3 regions of the Exiguobacterium sp. s168 genome follow, and region 3 is predicted to be linked to each of the others. Evidence: a T-box and tRNA genes for the amino acid it is inferred to sense, from the RefSeq annotation. Region 3 holds a T-box; the other regions hold tRNA genes.
What was found. A T-box is a leader RNA that pairs with one kind of tRNA and senses whether it is charged. The one in region 3 lies ahead of argS (arginine--tRNA ligase), so its partner is inferred to be a tRNA-Arg.

Region 1: it has a tRNA-Arg gene. The T-box ahead of argS (arginine--tRNA ligase) is inferred to sense a tRNA for this amino acid. The anticodon was not compared.
Region 2: it has a tRNA-Arg gene. The T-box ahead of argS (arginine--tRNA ligase) is inferred to sense a tRNA for this amino acid. The anticodon was not compared.

Annotation. Positions count from the first base shown of each region.
Region 1 covers NZ_JACSNE010000003.1:124,047-127,878, reverse strand. Annotated here, with positions in the region: gene KNQ15_RS03340 (sugar-binding transcriptional regulator) at 1-773, opposite strand, end outside; gene KNQ15_RS03335 (glutaredoxin family protein) at 892-1,152, opposite strand; gene KNQ15_RS03330 (RNA polymerase factor sigma-54) at 1,143-2,285, opposite strand; tRNA gene KNQ15_RS03325 (tRNA-Arg) at 2,440-2,515, shown strand; partial or broken gene clpP (ATP-dependent Clp endopeptidase proteolytic subunit ClpP) at 2,698-3,282, shown strand; gene KNQ15_RS03315 (hypothetical protein) at 3,403-3,639, opposite strand; gene whiA (DNA-binding protein WhiA) at 3,722-3,832, opposite strand, start outside.
Region 2 covers NZ_JACSNE010000002.1:121,315-125,146, forward strand. Annotated here, with positions in the region: gene tig (trigger factor) at 1-243, opposite strand, end outside; gene KNQ15_RS02030 (hypothetical protein) at 354-1,337, opposite strand; gene KNQ15_RS02035 (hypothetical protein) at 1,366-1,890, opposite strand; tRNA gene KNQ15_RS02040 (tRNA-Arg) at 1,993-2,066, opposite strand; gene KNQ15_RS02045 (metallophosphoesterase family protein) at 2,140-2,649, opposite strand; gene KNQ15_RS02050 (XTP/dITP diphosphatase) at 2,655-3,248, opposite strand; gene rph (ribonuclease PH) at 3,245-3,832, opposite strand, start outside.
Region 3 covers NZ_JACSNE010000014.1:23,655-27,486, reverse strand. Annotated here, with positions in the region: gene KNQ15_RS09600 (GGDEF domain-containing protein) at 1-1,379, opposite strand, end outside; T-box leader at 1,509-1,727, shown strand; gene argS (arginine--tRNA ligase) at 1,788-3,470, shown strand; gene KNQ15_RS09590 (hypothetical protein) at 3,501-3,832, shown strand, end outside.

The sequences.
Region 1 (3,832 bases), on a different contig from region 3:
TCCTCAGACGCACGACGACGTTTTGCCATCGTTTTCGCCTCACCAATTCCATGTACCACGATTGAAGCACCTTTAATCATTTGAAGCACATTTTTTATGCTCGGCTCTTCGATCATCTTGACGAAAGTCTCTGTGCTGACCATGTCTGGGATGTGAAGCAGATGATAATCACTTTGAGCGCGTGATGCCATCCGTGAGCATACTGTGTTCGCTTGTAGTTCGAGCGTTTCTCCCAGTCCTCCGCGTGCCGGAACGAACGTCATTGGACGGTGTTCCTTGTCTGGCGACATCATCGCCGCGACCGAAGCCATCGTCGTACCGCCTGTGACAGCGATCGTATTGTGATGGTTTGAAGAAAGCTCTCGCTTGAGTCGTGCGACGGTCGCCCGTCCCATGTCTCGTTGTACCCAGAAGGTCTCATCGGAATCACCCGGTACGATGACGACGTCCCGTACCCCGAGTCTCTCTTTCAAGGCTTTCGCCATGTCTGAGATCCCTGCGAGTTCTCCCATGATGCTGTGCATGCTGCGAAGAACGTTTCGTCCTTCATCCGTTAAGGACATCCCTTGCGTTGCGACCTCTAGGAGGTCTTGCTGCTTCAAGAAGTCGACTTCCCGCCGTAAGACGCGTTCCGTCAAGCCAAGGCTTGTCGCAAGTGTACGTCGTCCGATCGGTTGCATCAGTCGCACATAATGAAGGATGTCGTAGCGTGTCTGCATTTCTTCGATCAGATCAGGCACGATTCGTTTTTGGATCTGGACTAACTGCCGAATCATGTATTTCCCTCTCCTCTCAAGTAGCTGGACGCTTTTTGTCCCGCATGTCATAACGTGTCCCACTTGGTACACCGTTATCATAACAGTCCATTTCTCGCCTTGCAAGTCTCGTTTCTCAAGTTTTTTGAAGTAAGCGTTTTCTTACTGTTTCTGTCTCGAATTTGCCATAACTCCAGATTTCCTCGTCATGCATGACAACGGGAATCTCGTATAAGAACCGTAGACTGAGCGCTTCATCCTGATCAATGTTGACTTCCTCGAACGTCCATTCCGGAAACTCATCGAGTACGAAGTCGAGTAAGATGGCGGCCTCTTCACATAGCGTACATCCCGGACGTGAATAGAGTGTTAAGTGTCTGTGTCGTTTTAATCCCATTCTGATTGCGCCTTCCTTTGCTGCATCGTTTTTTTCGTTAAACCAAGCGCTGCCCGATATTTCGCGACCGTCCGTCGCGCGACTGTCAGACCGTCTGCTTGCAAGCGATCTGTCAATTGCTGATCACTTAACGGACGATCGCTATGTTGAATGTATTCGGCGATCCGCCGTTTAATCAAAAAACTCGAATCTCCGGTTGTCGTCCGTGAGACGAACAAGTCTTCTAGGGCAACGAGACCGTGGACCGTCTCGACATACTTCGCAGCAATCGCTCGACCAATCGTTGACGGATGATGCCCCGTCGCCTCAGCGACTTGTTTTTTCGTCAATGGCTCAAGATGCAGTTCTCCCTTGAACCAGCGTTCTTGCCGCTCAAGCAAGACCGAGAGGATGGCATGCATCGTGACACGGCGTCGTTCGTACGCGCGCAAAAAAGGCGTTGCCTCTTTTAATTCGAGCCACGTCTGATCCGTGTCGAGTGTCATCCAGTTGATTTGAAGTTCTCCATCTAACAGGTGAATCCGCGCTTCTGCTGTCACCGGTCGTTCTTCTTTTGGAAGATCCGGTGTCCGGCTCAACCGCGTCAATTGTTTTCGCAATCGTGTCCGGTCCTGTTCACTGAACTGAGCGAACACCTGACTTGCGGATTCATGTCGCAACCGATTCGTCAGTCCGATCAATTCCGCGTCGTCTAGCTCGATCGCCTGTAACCATTGGCACTCGCGTTCCGAACGGGCAGCGATGCCGACTGGTTCACATTGTTGTAAGAGTGTCCGTGCCTCTGTAATCGTAGCGACATCGGTCGAGAAGGATGCAGCAAGCTGCTCGTCCGATGTCCGCATTAAACCGTCCGCTTCTAAATACACGATGAGTTGTTCCGCCATATATCCTATTTCCTGTCTGACTGATTCTAAACGTATTTGTGCAAGAAGCTCGTCTTCATAGGACGCTAAATTACCCGCCATCTGCTCGAATTCTAGCGAAACCTGATTCGGGTAATGGCGATGCAACCGTCGTTTCAACCGTCGCCATTCCTCCTCGAGCTCTGACGCTGGTTGTTCAAGCACATGTAACTGATACTGTTGTGACGCCGATAACGTCATCTGTTGCGTCTGTTCCTGGCGTTGATCCATCGATTCCCCTCCCCCCACTTCTTATTATAGAAGAAACGTTTTAAAAAACGTGCTCTGAACCCCTTTTGAGTCGCTAGAGAAAAGAAAAGTCATGCTTCCCTATTGCTTTTCTGAAAAAATGTCGCTATACTATTAATTGTTCAGTACATCAGATGCACCCGTAGCTCAGGGGATAGAGCACTGGTTTCCGGTACCAGGTGTCGGGAGTTCGAATCTCTCCGGGTGTACCATTTATTCAACTACAAGGCAATGCCAGCAATGGCGTTGCCTTTTTTCTATACTGATATGTTTCATTTGCCCTTGTAATGGAAAAATACCTAAAAGTCGCATCGTATCTTTTGACCAATATTGACCAAAGGATTATGATAAGGATAAGTCGAATAGGAAGCTACATACCAACTATAAGGAGGCAAAGACTATGTTAATTCCAACAGTCATCGAACAAACAAACCGCGGGGAACGTGCTTACGATATCTACTCACGTTTGCTAAAAGACCGCATCATTCTTCTCGGGAGCGCGATTGACGACAACGTCGCCAACTCAGTCGTTGCCCAACTTCTGTTCTTAGCAGCAGAAGATCCAGATAAAGAAATCTCGCTTTACATCAACAGCCCAGGTGGTTCAATCACTGCCGGTATGGCGATTTACGATACAATGAACTTCATCAAACCACAAGTTTCAACAATTTGTATCGGTATGGCAGCATCGATGGGTGCGTTCTTGCTCCAAGCGGGCGCAAAAGGAAAACGTTTCGCGTTACCAAACGCTGAAATCATGATCCACCAACCGCTCGGTGGTACACAAGGTCAAGCATCGGATATCAAAATCCATGCGGAGCGTATCATCAAAATGCGTGAGCACCTCAATAAAATCATGGCTGAAAACACAGGACAACCACTTGAAGTCATCGAACGCGATACAGAGCGTGACAACTTCATGTCAGCACAAGCTGCTGCTGACTACGGTCTCATCGACCGCGTCATGGAACGTGCATAAGTCATCCAGAGTGTCTCCTTCGGGAGGCACTTTTTTTGTATCCATAGGAAAGCGAAGCCTTGTCGGTTATCGTTGCATACAAAAAAACCTCCCGTTCCTTATAGAACGAGAGGTCGATGATCAGTCGATCAAGTCTGTGATGTCTGAAACGATATCGTGGTTTTCACGAATCAGCGAGTAGATCGCGTTCGCATGTGGCGAAAGCTCTTCCTCTGCTTGTAATTGTTTCAGGAATAAAGATGTTGCGAACGCAACGAGTGTGCTTTTCGGTACACCGATTGATTTTGCTTTTTTTGTTAACACTTCATCAAACTTCGCATCGACTGTCAGCGAAATACGTTTCTTTTCGTTAGCCATTTCAAAAACTCCTTAATTCGAACATTTAGTTGCATCGACTATATATTATAGTAGACTATGGTTCATCCCGCAAGCGACCCTCTTATAAGGCCCCTGTCATCGACTCTCCATTTCGTACTTTTTCAGCGATTTGATCAATCTTCCGCAACCGGTGATTGATCCCTGATTTTGAGATGGAGCCGCTTTCGACCAT
Region 2 (3,832 bases), on a different contig from region 3:
GACGACTGCACCTTCGATTGTGTCCTTATAAAGGATGTCGAGTGCATCTTGGTACAGTGCTTCTTCACCGTACATTTTGTTGAACATTGCGCGTGGCATTTTTCCTTTACGGAAACCAGGTGTGTTCAAAGTCTTAACGACTTTCTTGAACGCTTGGTCTACCGCTTTATCAAATGCTTCAGCAGGCGCTTCATACGTGAGGACGCCGAGGCTACCTGATTGTTTTTCCCATTTTGCAGTCATGCTGAGTCCCTCCAAAATTGTCAATTAGCGTACATGTGTGTACAACAAGTCACATTATAGCACAATCGTTCTGACGATTACCACTGTTGAACGAATCGTTTCCAGATGTCTCAATCGAAGTAAATCTGCTCGAATGCGATGACTTCTGGATAAAGGATATGTGCCGCTCGATATAACCGCTTCGCCAGCGGACTGAGGATACGTTCCGGTTCTTCACGTTCAAATGTCAGACCTGCGAGTTCTTCGCATGCTGTGAGCCACTTCTCCATGTCTGATCCGATTCGTTCTCGTTCTTCAAAATGAATCAGTTGATCCGATCGCAAGACGAGCAACGCTCGGAACGGATCCATTCGCTCTAACGTATGCATCGATGCGAGTAACGCTTGTTGCTCCTGTTGATGTACCAGCAGGATTTCTTCTAACTCTTCGCGTGACGAAATCGTCCAGTCTACATCCAAGTGTGGCACATGAATGCTTATCGGATATGACACGTGATGAAGCACACTCCCCAATAACTGATCAATGACGAGTAGACTTTGATGTTCTGCCTCTTGTGCCAGAAGATATTTCTGCGTGATGTATGCAATGAGCTCAGTTGTCCGTTCAAATTCCATACCGGTCAAATGGCGCATTTGTTCGACCCAACTGCCATGTCGCAACACATGCATCAATTCCGTTGCTGATGTTACTTCACGCTGTGCAACAGGGTTGTTTTGAACTGCCGGCTTTTGTTCTCGAACACGCATCTGTTGTTTGATTTCATCTAATCGAAGCGCGAGCCCATAAGGCAGATACGGTGACGCCGAGCGCAAAGCGAGTTTCATCGGATACCGTTCTCCGAGTTCATAAAGAAAGAGTGCGAGCACTTGCTCGACACCCTCGACTTCAAGAAATCGTTCTGCCACTGTTTCAAATCGTTCCCGGTCATGCATTAAGAGTGGTTGAATGACATAGAGCCGGTGTAAGACATCTTCTCCTGTCAATTGGTCAGTCTCTAATTCCATAATCAATTGTTCTTGTTTAGAAGCGGGCAAACGAAGAATGCGCGCTCGCTCTACTTCTAGTTCATGTTCCATCCAGCGCGATGTCCCCATATTCCGGCACTCCTTCATGTTCAACTTCTTATTTCGTAAATGGATCGAGTAAAGACGTCCAGTTCGTGATTGCTTCTTGAAGTTGTCCTGCCTGCTCGATTCCTAATCGATTCAACGTATCTAACGAGACGTCCGCTTCAAGTAATCGAGCGATGTCTTCCGATTGATTCACGTACTGTTCGAGTTTTGCACTTAAATTTTGCAATTCTTGCGGCGGATTTTCAAGTCCCGCTAATCGTTGATCGATCTGATCCAGTTCTTGGTTGAACTGATCAATCGTTCCGTTTTCCTTCAACTTTTCGATTTGTTGATCGAGTGCCTGTTCAGGGTTCGCAGATTCACGCGCTGTCGTAGCCGCCTCATTCAAGGAAGCCGACAAATCTGACGTGACTTGGGCCGTATCTTTTGCAATGCCTTGAAGTTCTCCGGCGTAATCGACACTATTTTTTACATCGTTGACCTGTTGTTTTGCATCGTCGACTGTATTTGAAATCTCACTACATCCAGCAAGAAACGTACTTAGCACGAGGACTGCTCCAACTTTCTTCCACATTGCATTCATCCCTTTCGAGTTCATGATACCTTAATTATAATCGAAAATCGGAATAAAAAAAAGAGACCACCCTCGTAAGGGCAGTCTCTATTTTAATTATAGCGTCCCAAGAGGGATTCGAACCCCCGACCGACGGCTTAGAAGGCCGTTGCTCTATCCTGCTGAGCTATTGGGACGTGTCAACACGAATAAACTATACTAGAACAATTCTTTCGTGTCAATCACATTACAAACATTGCATTTATTTTATTACAAAAATGTTCCGTCCAGATGCAGGGCATTCACTCGATCGCCATTCACATCGAGAAAATCGACAGAATAACGGTTTTGATCCACTTCAAGAATCGCATACGTCTTGTCTGGTCGATGACGTGGCATCCGGATTGAACCTGGATTGATGAATAACACACCGTCCCGATATTCAGCCTTCGCAACATGGGAATGACCATATAAGACGATATCCGCCTGCTTTTCCTTCGCATGATGCTGTAAGACATCTAGACTGTATTTGACGTCCTGACGATGTCCGTGGACACAAAGGATGGTATGACCATCCATTTCCGATACGACTTCTTCTGGAAAATCGTGTCCGTAATCGCAATTCCCTCGCACAACACGATATGGATATAATGATTCGATGTCGCGCGTCAATTGGGAGTCCCCACAATGAAATGCCAAATCCACGTCTTGGTGACGTTCGAATATCGTAAGCAGTTCTTGTTCTAGTCCATGGCTATCACTAACGATCAACGCTCTCATCTTCATCACACTCCTAAGAAAGTAGTTAAGTCCTGTTCGAGCTTGCGCAATGCATTGCCACGATGACTAATCATCGCTTTTTCTTCTTTCGTCAACTCAGCAGCCGTCTGTCCGCTTTCTGTGACGAACAATGGATCATAACCGAAACCGTTCGAACCCGACGCCTCAAAACCGATTCGCCCTTCCATCGTTCCACGAACCGTCAATGTCTCACCCGTTGGTTTCGCTAGCGCGAGTACACAAACGAAGCGCGCCGTCCGCTCTTCCTCCGGAACACCTTCTAACTTTTCAAGTAGTAGAGCATTGTTCGCCGCATCGGACTTTTCAAGACCCGCGAAGCGTGCTGAGTAGACGCCGGGAGCGCCATCTAAAGCATCGACTTCAAGACCTGAATCATCAGCAAGTACCGTGTGACCAAAGTAGGCTGCTGCCTCTGTTGCTTTTAAAAGTGCATTTTCCTCGAATGTCTCACCTGTTTCATCCGTTTCCGGAGCATCAGCGTGATCGAGTAACGACTCGACCGAATAACCGAGACGACCCAGCATGCTTTCAAGTTCCTTCACTTTACCTGCATTGTGTGTTGCGACGATGACCTTCATCTATGTTCCCCCACTTCTTCTCCTACATACCACCAAGAGACACCGAGTGCATCTCGACCAGCATCAATCAGTTCCTTAATTCCTTTTTCCCCAAGTTCGAGCATATCGAGCATCTCTTGACGGGAAAATGTCGACTCTTCTCCTGTTGCTTGCATCTCGACGATTTTCCCCGATGAGGTCATGACGAGATTGAAGTCGACTTCAGCCGCAGCATCCTCTTCATAGCATAAATCGAGCAAAACATTCGACTCGACGATTCCAACCGAGATCGCTGCGATGCCCTCTTTGATTGGTGTATCTGTCAGTTTTCCCGCTTGAATCAATTGATCGACTGCTCGGACGAGTGCCAAAAAACCACCAGTGATCGATGCCGTTCGTGTGCCACCATCTGCTTGAATGACATCACAATCGATCCAGATTGTTCGTTCCCCAAGCTTCTCTAAATCGACGACGGCCCGAAGCGATCGGCTGATGAGACGTTGGATTTCCATCGTCCGTCCCGTCTGCTTGCCGCGGACGGCTTCTCGTGCGGTCCGCTGAGCCGTCGCACGTGGTAACATCGAATATTCCGCATTGATCCAGCC
Region 3 (3,832 bases):
AATTGGATCGCTTGGATACGTCGACCGAGTTCACGAAGGACAAGATCGCCTACTTTATGACCGTACGTATCGTTGACGCGTTTAAAATGATCAATATCAAACAGGATCACGGAGAGCGGATAGCAGTCAGCAGCAAACTCCTGCCGACCGTGTTCGTAGAAGGCACGACTATTCGGTAATTCCGTTAAGGCATCGGTCCGACTTTCCGTGTAGAGTTGAACCGTTTCACGAGAGCGCTCTAAGACACGACAAAAGATACGGAGCAGACGAGATAACTCATCGGCATTCGTCGCATCATAGGCATCTGCGACTTGATGGAACAGGATGATCGAGACATCGACCTCTCCGCTCGTAATCGAAGGAATCGCTAGCATCGAGTGACGATCGACAGGCAATCCGATTTGAATATCGTTGCCCCAGTCGCAACGAAGACCATAGATGATCGGGGTATGCAAATCGTCGGCTGTCAAGGAATGAAACAGTGGTAATACATCAATCGGTTGTTTCGTCCGGATGTTATAGATGACTTGTTTTCGCTGTTGTTGGATTGAGATCCAACCTTCAGAAAACGGTAGCAGATGCGGTAAATCAAGGAGTAACGAATCAATCGTCTCGCGTTCAAAGCGGGAAATCAACAAGTGTTCCTTCGCATCATCAAATCGTTTGGCATTATCATTTGCTTCAAGGGAGTCGCCGCGTTCTTGCAACAGACGTTTGAACAAAAAGAGGATCAAGGCGGAAACCGTAGCCGCGACGAGTGGACTCTCATCGTAAAACCAGATTCCAAGTAAAGCGCTCAACATGCTGATTCCGTAGACGAGGGATTGCAGCTTTACGAGACGGCGCCAATCGTATTTCAAGAAGAGGAAGCGATTGACGAATAGACATTGGAAATAAGAGACAAGGAAAACGGTGATTAAAAAGCCGGTGAAAGGAATCAAGGCTTTCGTATACGTAAAGTTTGAGCCGATCGGACCACCGAGCGCATAATACGCAAAGGCGGGAAGCGAAATATAGACTAAATCGAATAGGGCGTTGATCGGGTAGAGGTAGACGAAACGTTTCCAGCGAATCGCTTTTCGGTGAGACATGAATTGAAAGACGAGAATACCGATTTGGCTTAAAATCAAGGCGTACGTTAAACCGTAATTGAGGAATAAAAATAAGATGATTCCTTCTTGGAATGTATAGTAAATGCCACCACGACGGACATTATCGAACTGAAACAGGAGAACGAGTCCGAATAAATAAAGCGTGTTGATGATGGAGACAGAAGGATGGAAGGTTGGTGGATGAACGATGCCGATCACTAATAACGTCAAGGCGACGAGACCGAAGACGATCCAGCTTGTCCGGGCTACATGTTGGTAGTAGCGCATGAAACATCCCTCCCCTTGAGAAGTATCTTTTATTCCTATACCCGAATTGTGGAAATTTTGATAAGCCATTTACCAAAAAAATAAGGTTGAGAGAAAAGAAAGAATTGCGTATAATGTGAAAGATATCGAATATAGTCGATGATGAAGAGAGTAACGGTTGATTTTCGTCAACTAGCGAATCAGGGAATGGTGGAAGCCTGAGGACGAACCGATCGTGAAACGCACTTCTGAGACGCTGCCCGATTCCTGATGGAAGAGGCGTAGCCGGGGGAACCCCGTTATCCCCGAACAAGGTGGGTGTCAAAATGACACCAAGAAGAGTGGTACCGCGGTCATTCCGTCTCTTTGCGCGTGGCGCAAGGGGCGTTTTTTATTGCCAAAAAATCAGTGAAGCAGGAGGAAATAAAGATGAGTTATAAAGCGCAGTATGCAGAAGTATTACATCAAGTCATGGAAGGTGCCTTATCGGTTGAACAAATCGAACAACTGATCGAGCAACCGAAACATGAAGATCACGGAGATTTGGCATTCCCATGTTTCATGCTCGCAAAAGCATTCCGTAAAGCACCGAACATGATCGCTTCAGACCTCGCAGAAAAAATCGATGCGCCGCTGTTCTCGAACGTTCAAGCTGTAGGTCCTTACATCAACGTTTTCTTGAACCGAGAAGTCGTCTCGCAAGAAATCGTCAATCAAGTCCTGACGGAGCAAGAGGCGTTCGGATCAAGTGAAGCGAATGGAAAAACGATCGTCACTGATTTTTCATCACCAAACATCGCGAAACCATTCTCGATGGGCCACTTGCGTTCGACGGTCATCGGGAACGCGCTCAACCAAATCTCACGTAAAAAAGGCTACGACGTCGTCGGTGTCAACCACTTAGGGGACTGGGGAACACAGTTCGGGAAATTGATGGTGGCTTACACGATGTGGGGTGAGGAAGAAGCGGTCCGTGCAGAACCGATCAAGGAATTGTTGAAATTATACGTCCGGTTCCACGAAGAAGCGGAAACAAATCCGGCACTTGAGGATGAAGGACGTCTCTGGTTCAAAAAACTCGAACAAGGTGATGAGCAGGCAACGACGCTTTGGACGTGGTTCCGTGAAGTCTCACTCGTCGAGTTCAACCGTGTTTATGAGATGCTCGGTGTTAAATTCGATAGCTTGAACGGAGAAGCCTTCTATAACGATAAGATGCAACACGTCATCGATTTGCTCGAAGAAAAAGATCTCCTCGTCGAATCAGAAGGGGCAATGGTCGTCGACCTCGAAGCAGAAGGTATGCCGCCTGCCTTGATTAAAAAGAAAGATGGTGCAACGCTGTATGCGACACGTGACTTAGCAGCTGCCGTCTATCGTCTCGAAACGTACCGTTTTGAGCAAGCGTTCTACGTCGTAGGTGGGGAACAAGCGCTTCACTTCAAGCAATTGTTCGCAGTCTTGAAGAAACTTGGATTTGAGAACGTCGACGGAATGCACCATGTGCCGTTCGGTCTGATCATGAAGGACGGAAAGAAAATGTCGACGCGTAAAGGTCGGATCGTCTTGCTTGAAGAAGTATTACAAGAAGCGATCGACGTCGCAAAGCAAAACATCGCGGAAAAAAATCCGAACTTAGCGAATGCTGAAGCTACGGCTCGTCAAGTAGGTGTTGGCGCGGTCATCTTCCATGACTTGAAGAACGAACGGATGAACAATATCGAGTTCGATCTTGAGCAGATGTTGAAATTCGAAGGCGAAACAGGACCGTATGTCCAGTACACGAATGCCCGTGCGCACTCCTTGCTCCGTAAAGGTGGCTATGATGGCACACCATTCGCTGGTAGTGCCGATGATCATGCATGGGGTGTCGTCTCGATGCTGAACCAATTCTCGACGGTCATCGATCGCGCGTTCACACGTCGTGAGCCATCAATCATCAGCCGCTACGTCTTAGATCTTGCACAAAGCTTTAATAAATACTACGGACACGTCCGTGTTCTCGAAGATGACGCAGCAAAACAATCGCGTCTTGCACTCGTCAAGTCGGTCACGATCGTCTTGACAGAGGGTCTTCGTTTGCTTGGTGTCGGCGCTCCAGAAGAAATGTAAGACCAATCCACGAATAAGAAGAGGTAGATTATGAAGACTGAGACGAAAGAACGATTACAGCAAGCTGCTTCACAGATGAAGCAGGAGCCTTTGGCAGAAACGGTCGCCTTTATGGCTGATTTTCACGGGAAAGTCGCTGCTTGGTTACCGGGAGAGTCTGTCGATTTCGTTCACGATTTCGTGACGGCGCCGGAAGCCGATTTGATTGCTCCGATTGAAGGAGACGCATTACGGACGAAAGACAATTTTGAATTCTTCATGCGTAAGAAACAGACACGGAAAAAACTGGGTGAACTGTTGACGCTTTGGAAGTCGGCACGTACGACAGAGACGTTGAGTCAAATCGATGCGATCGGATTGAA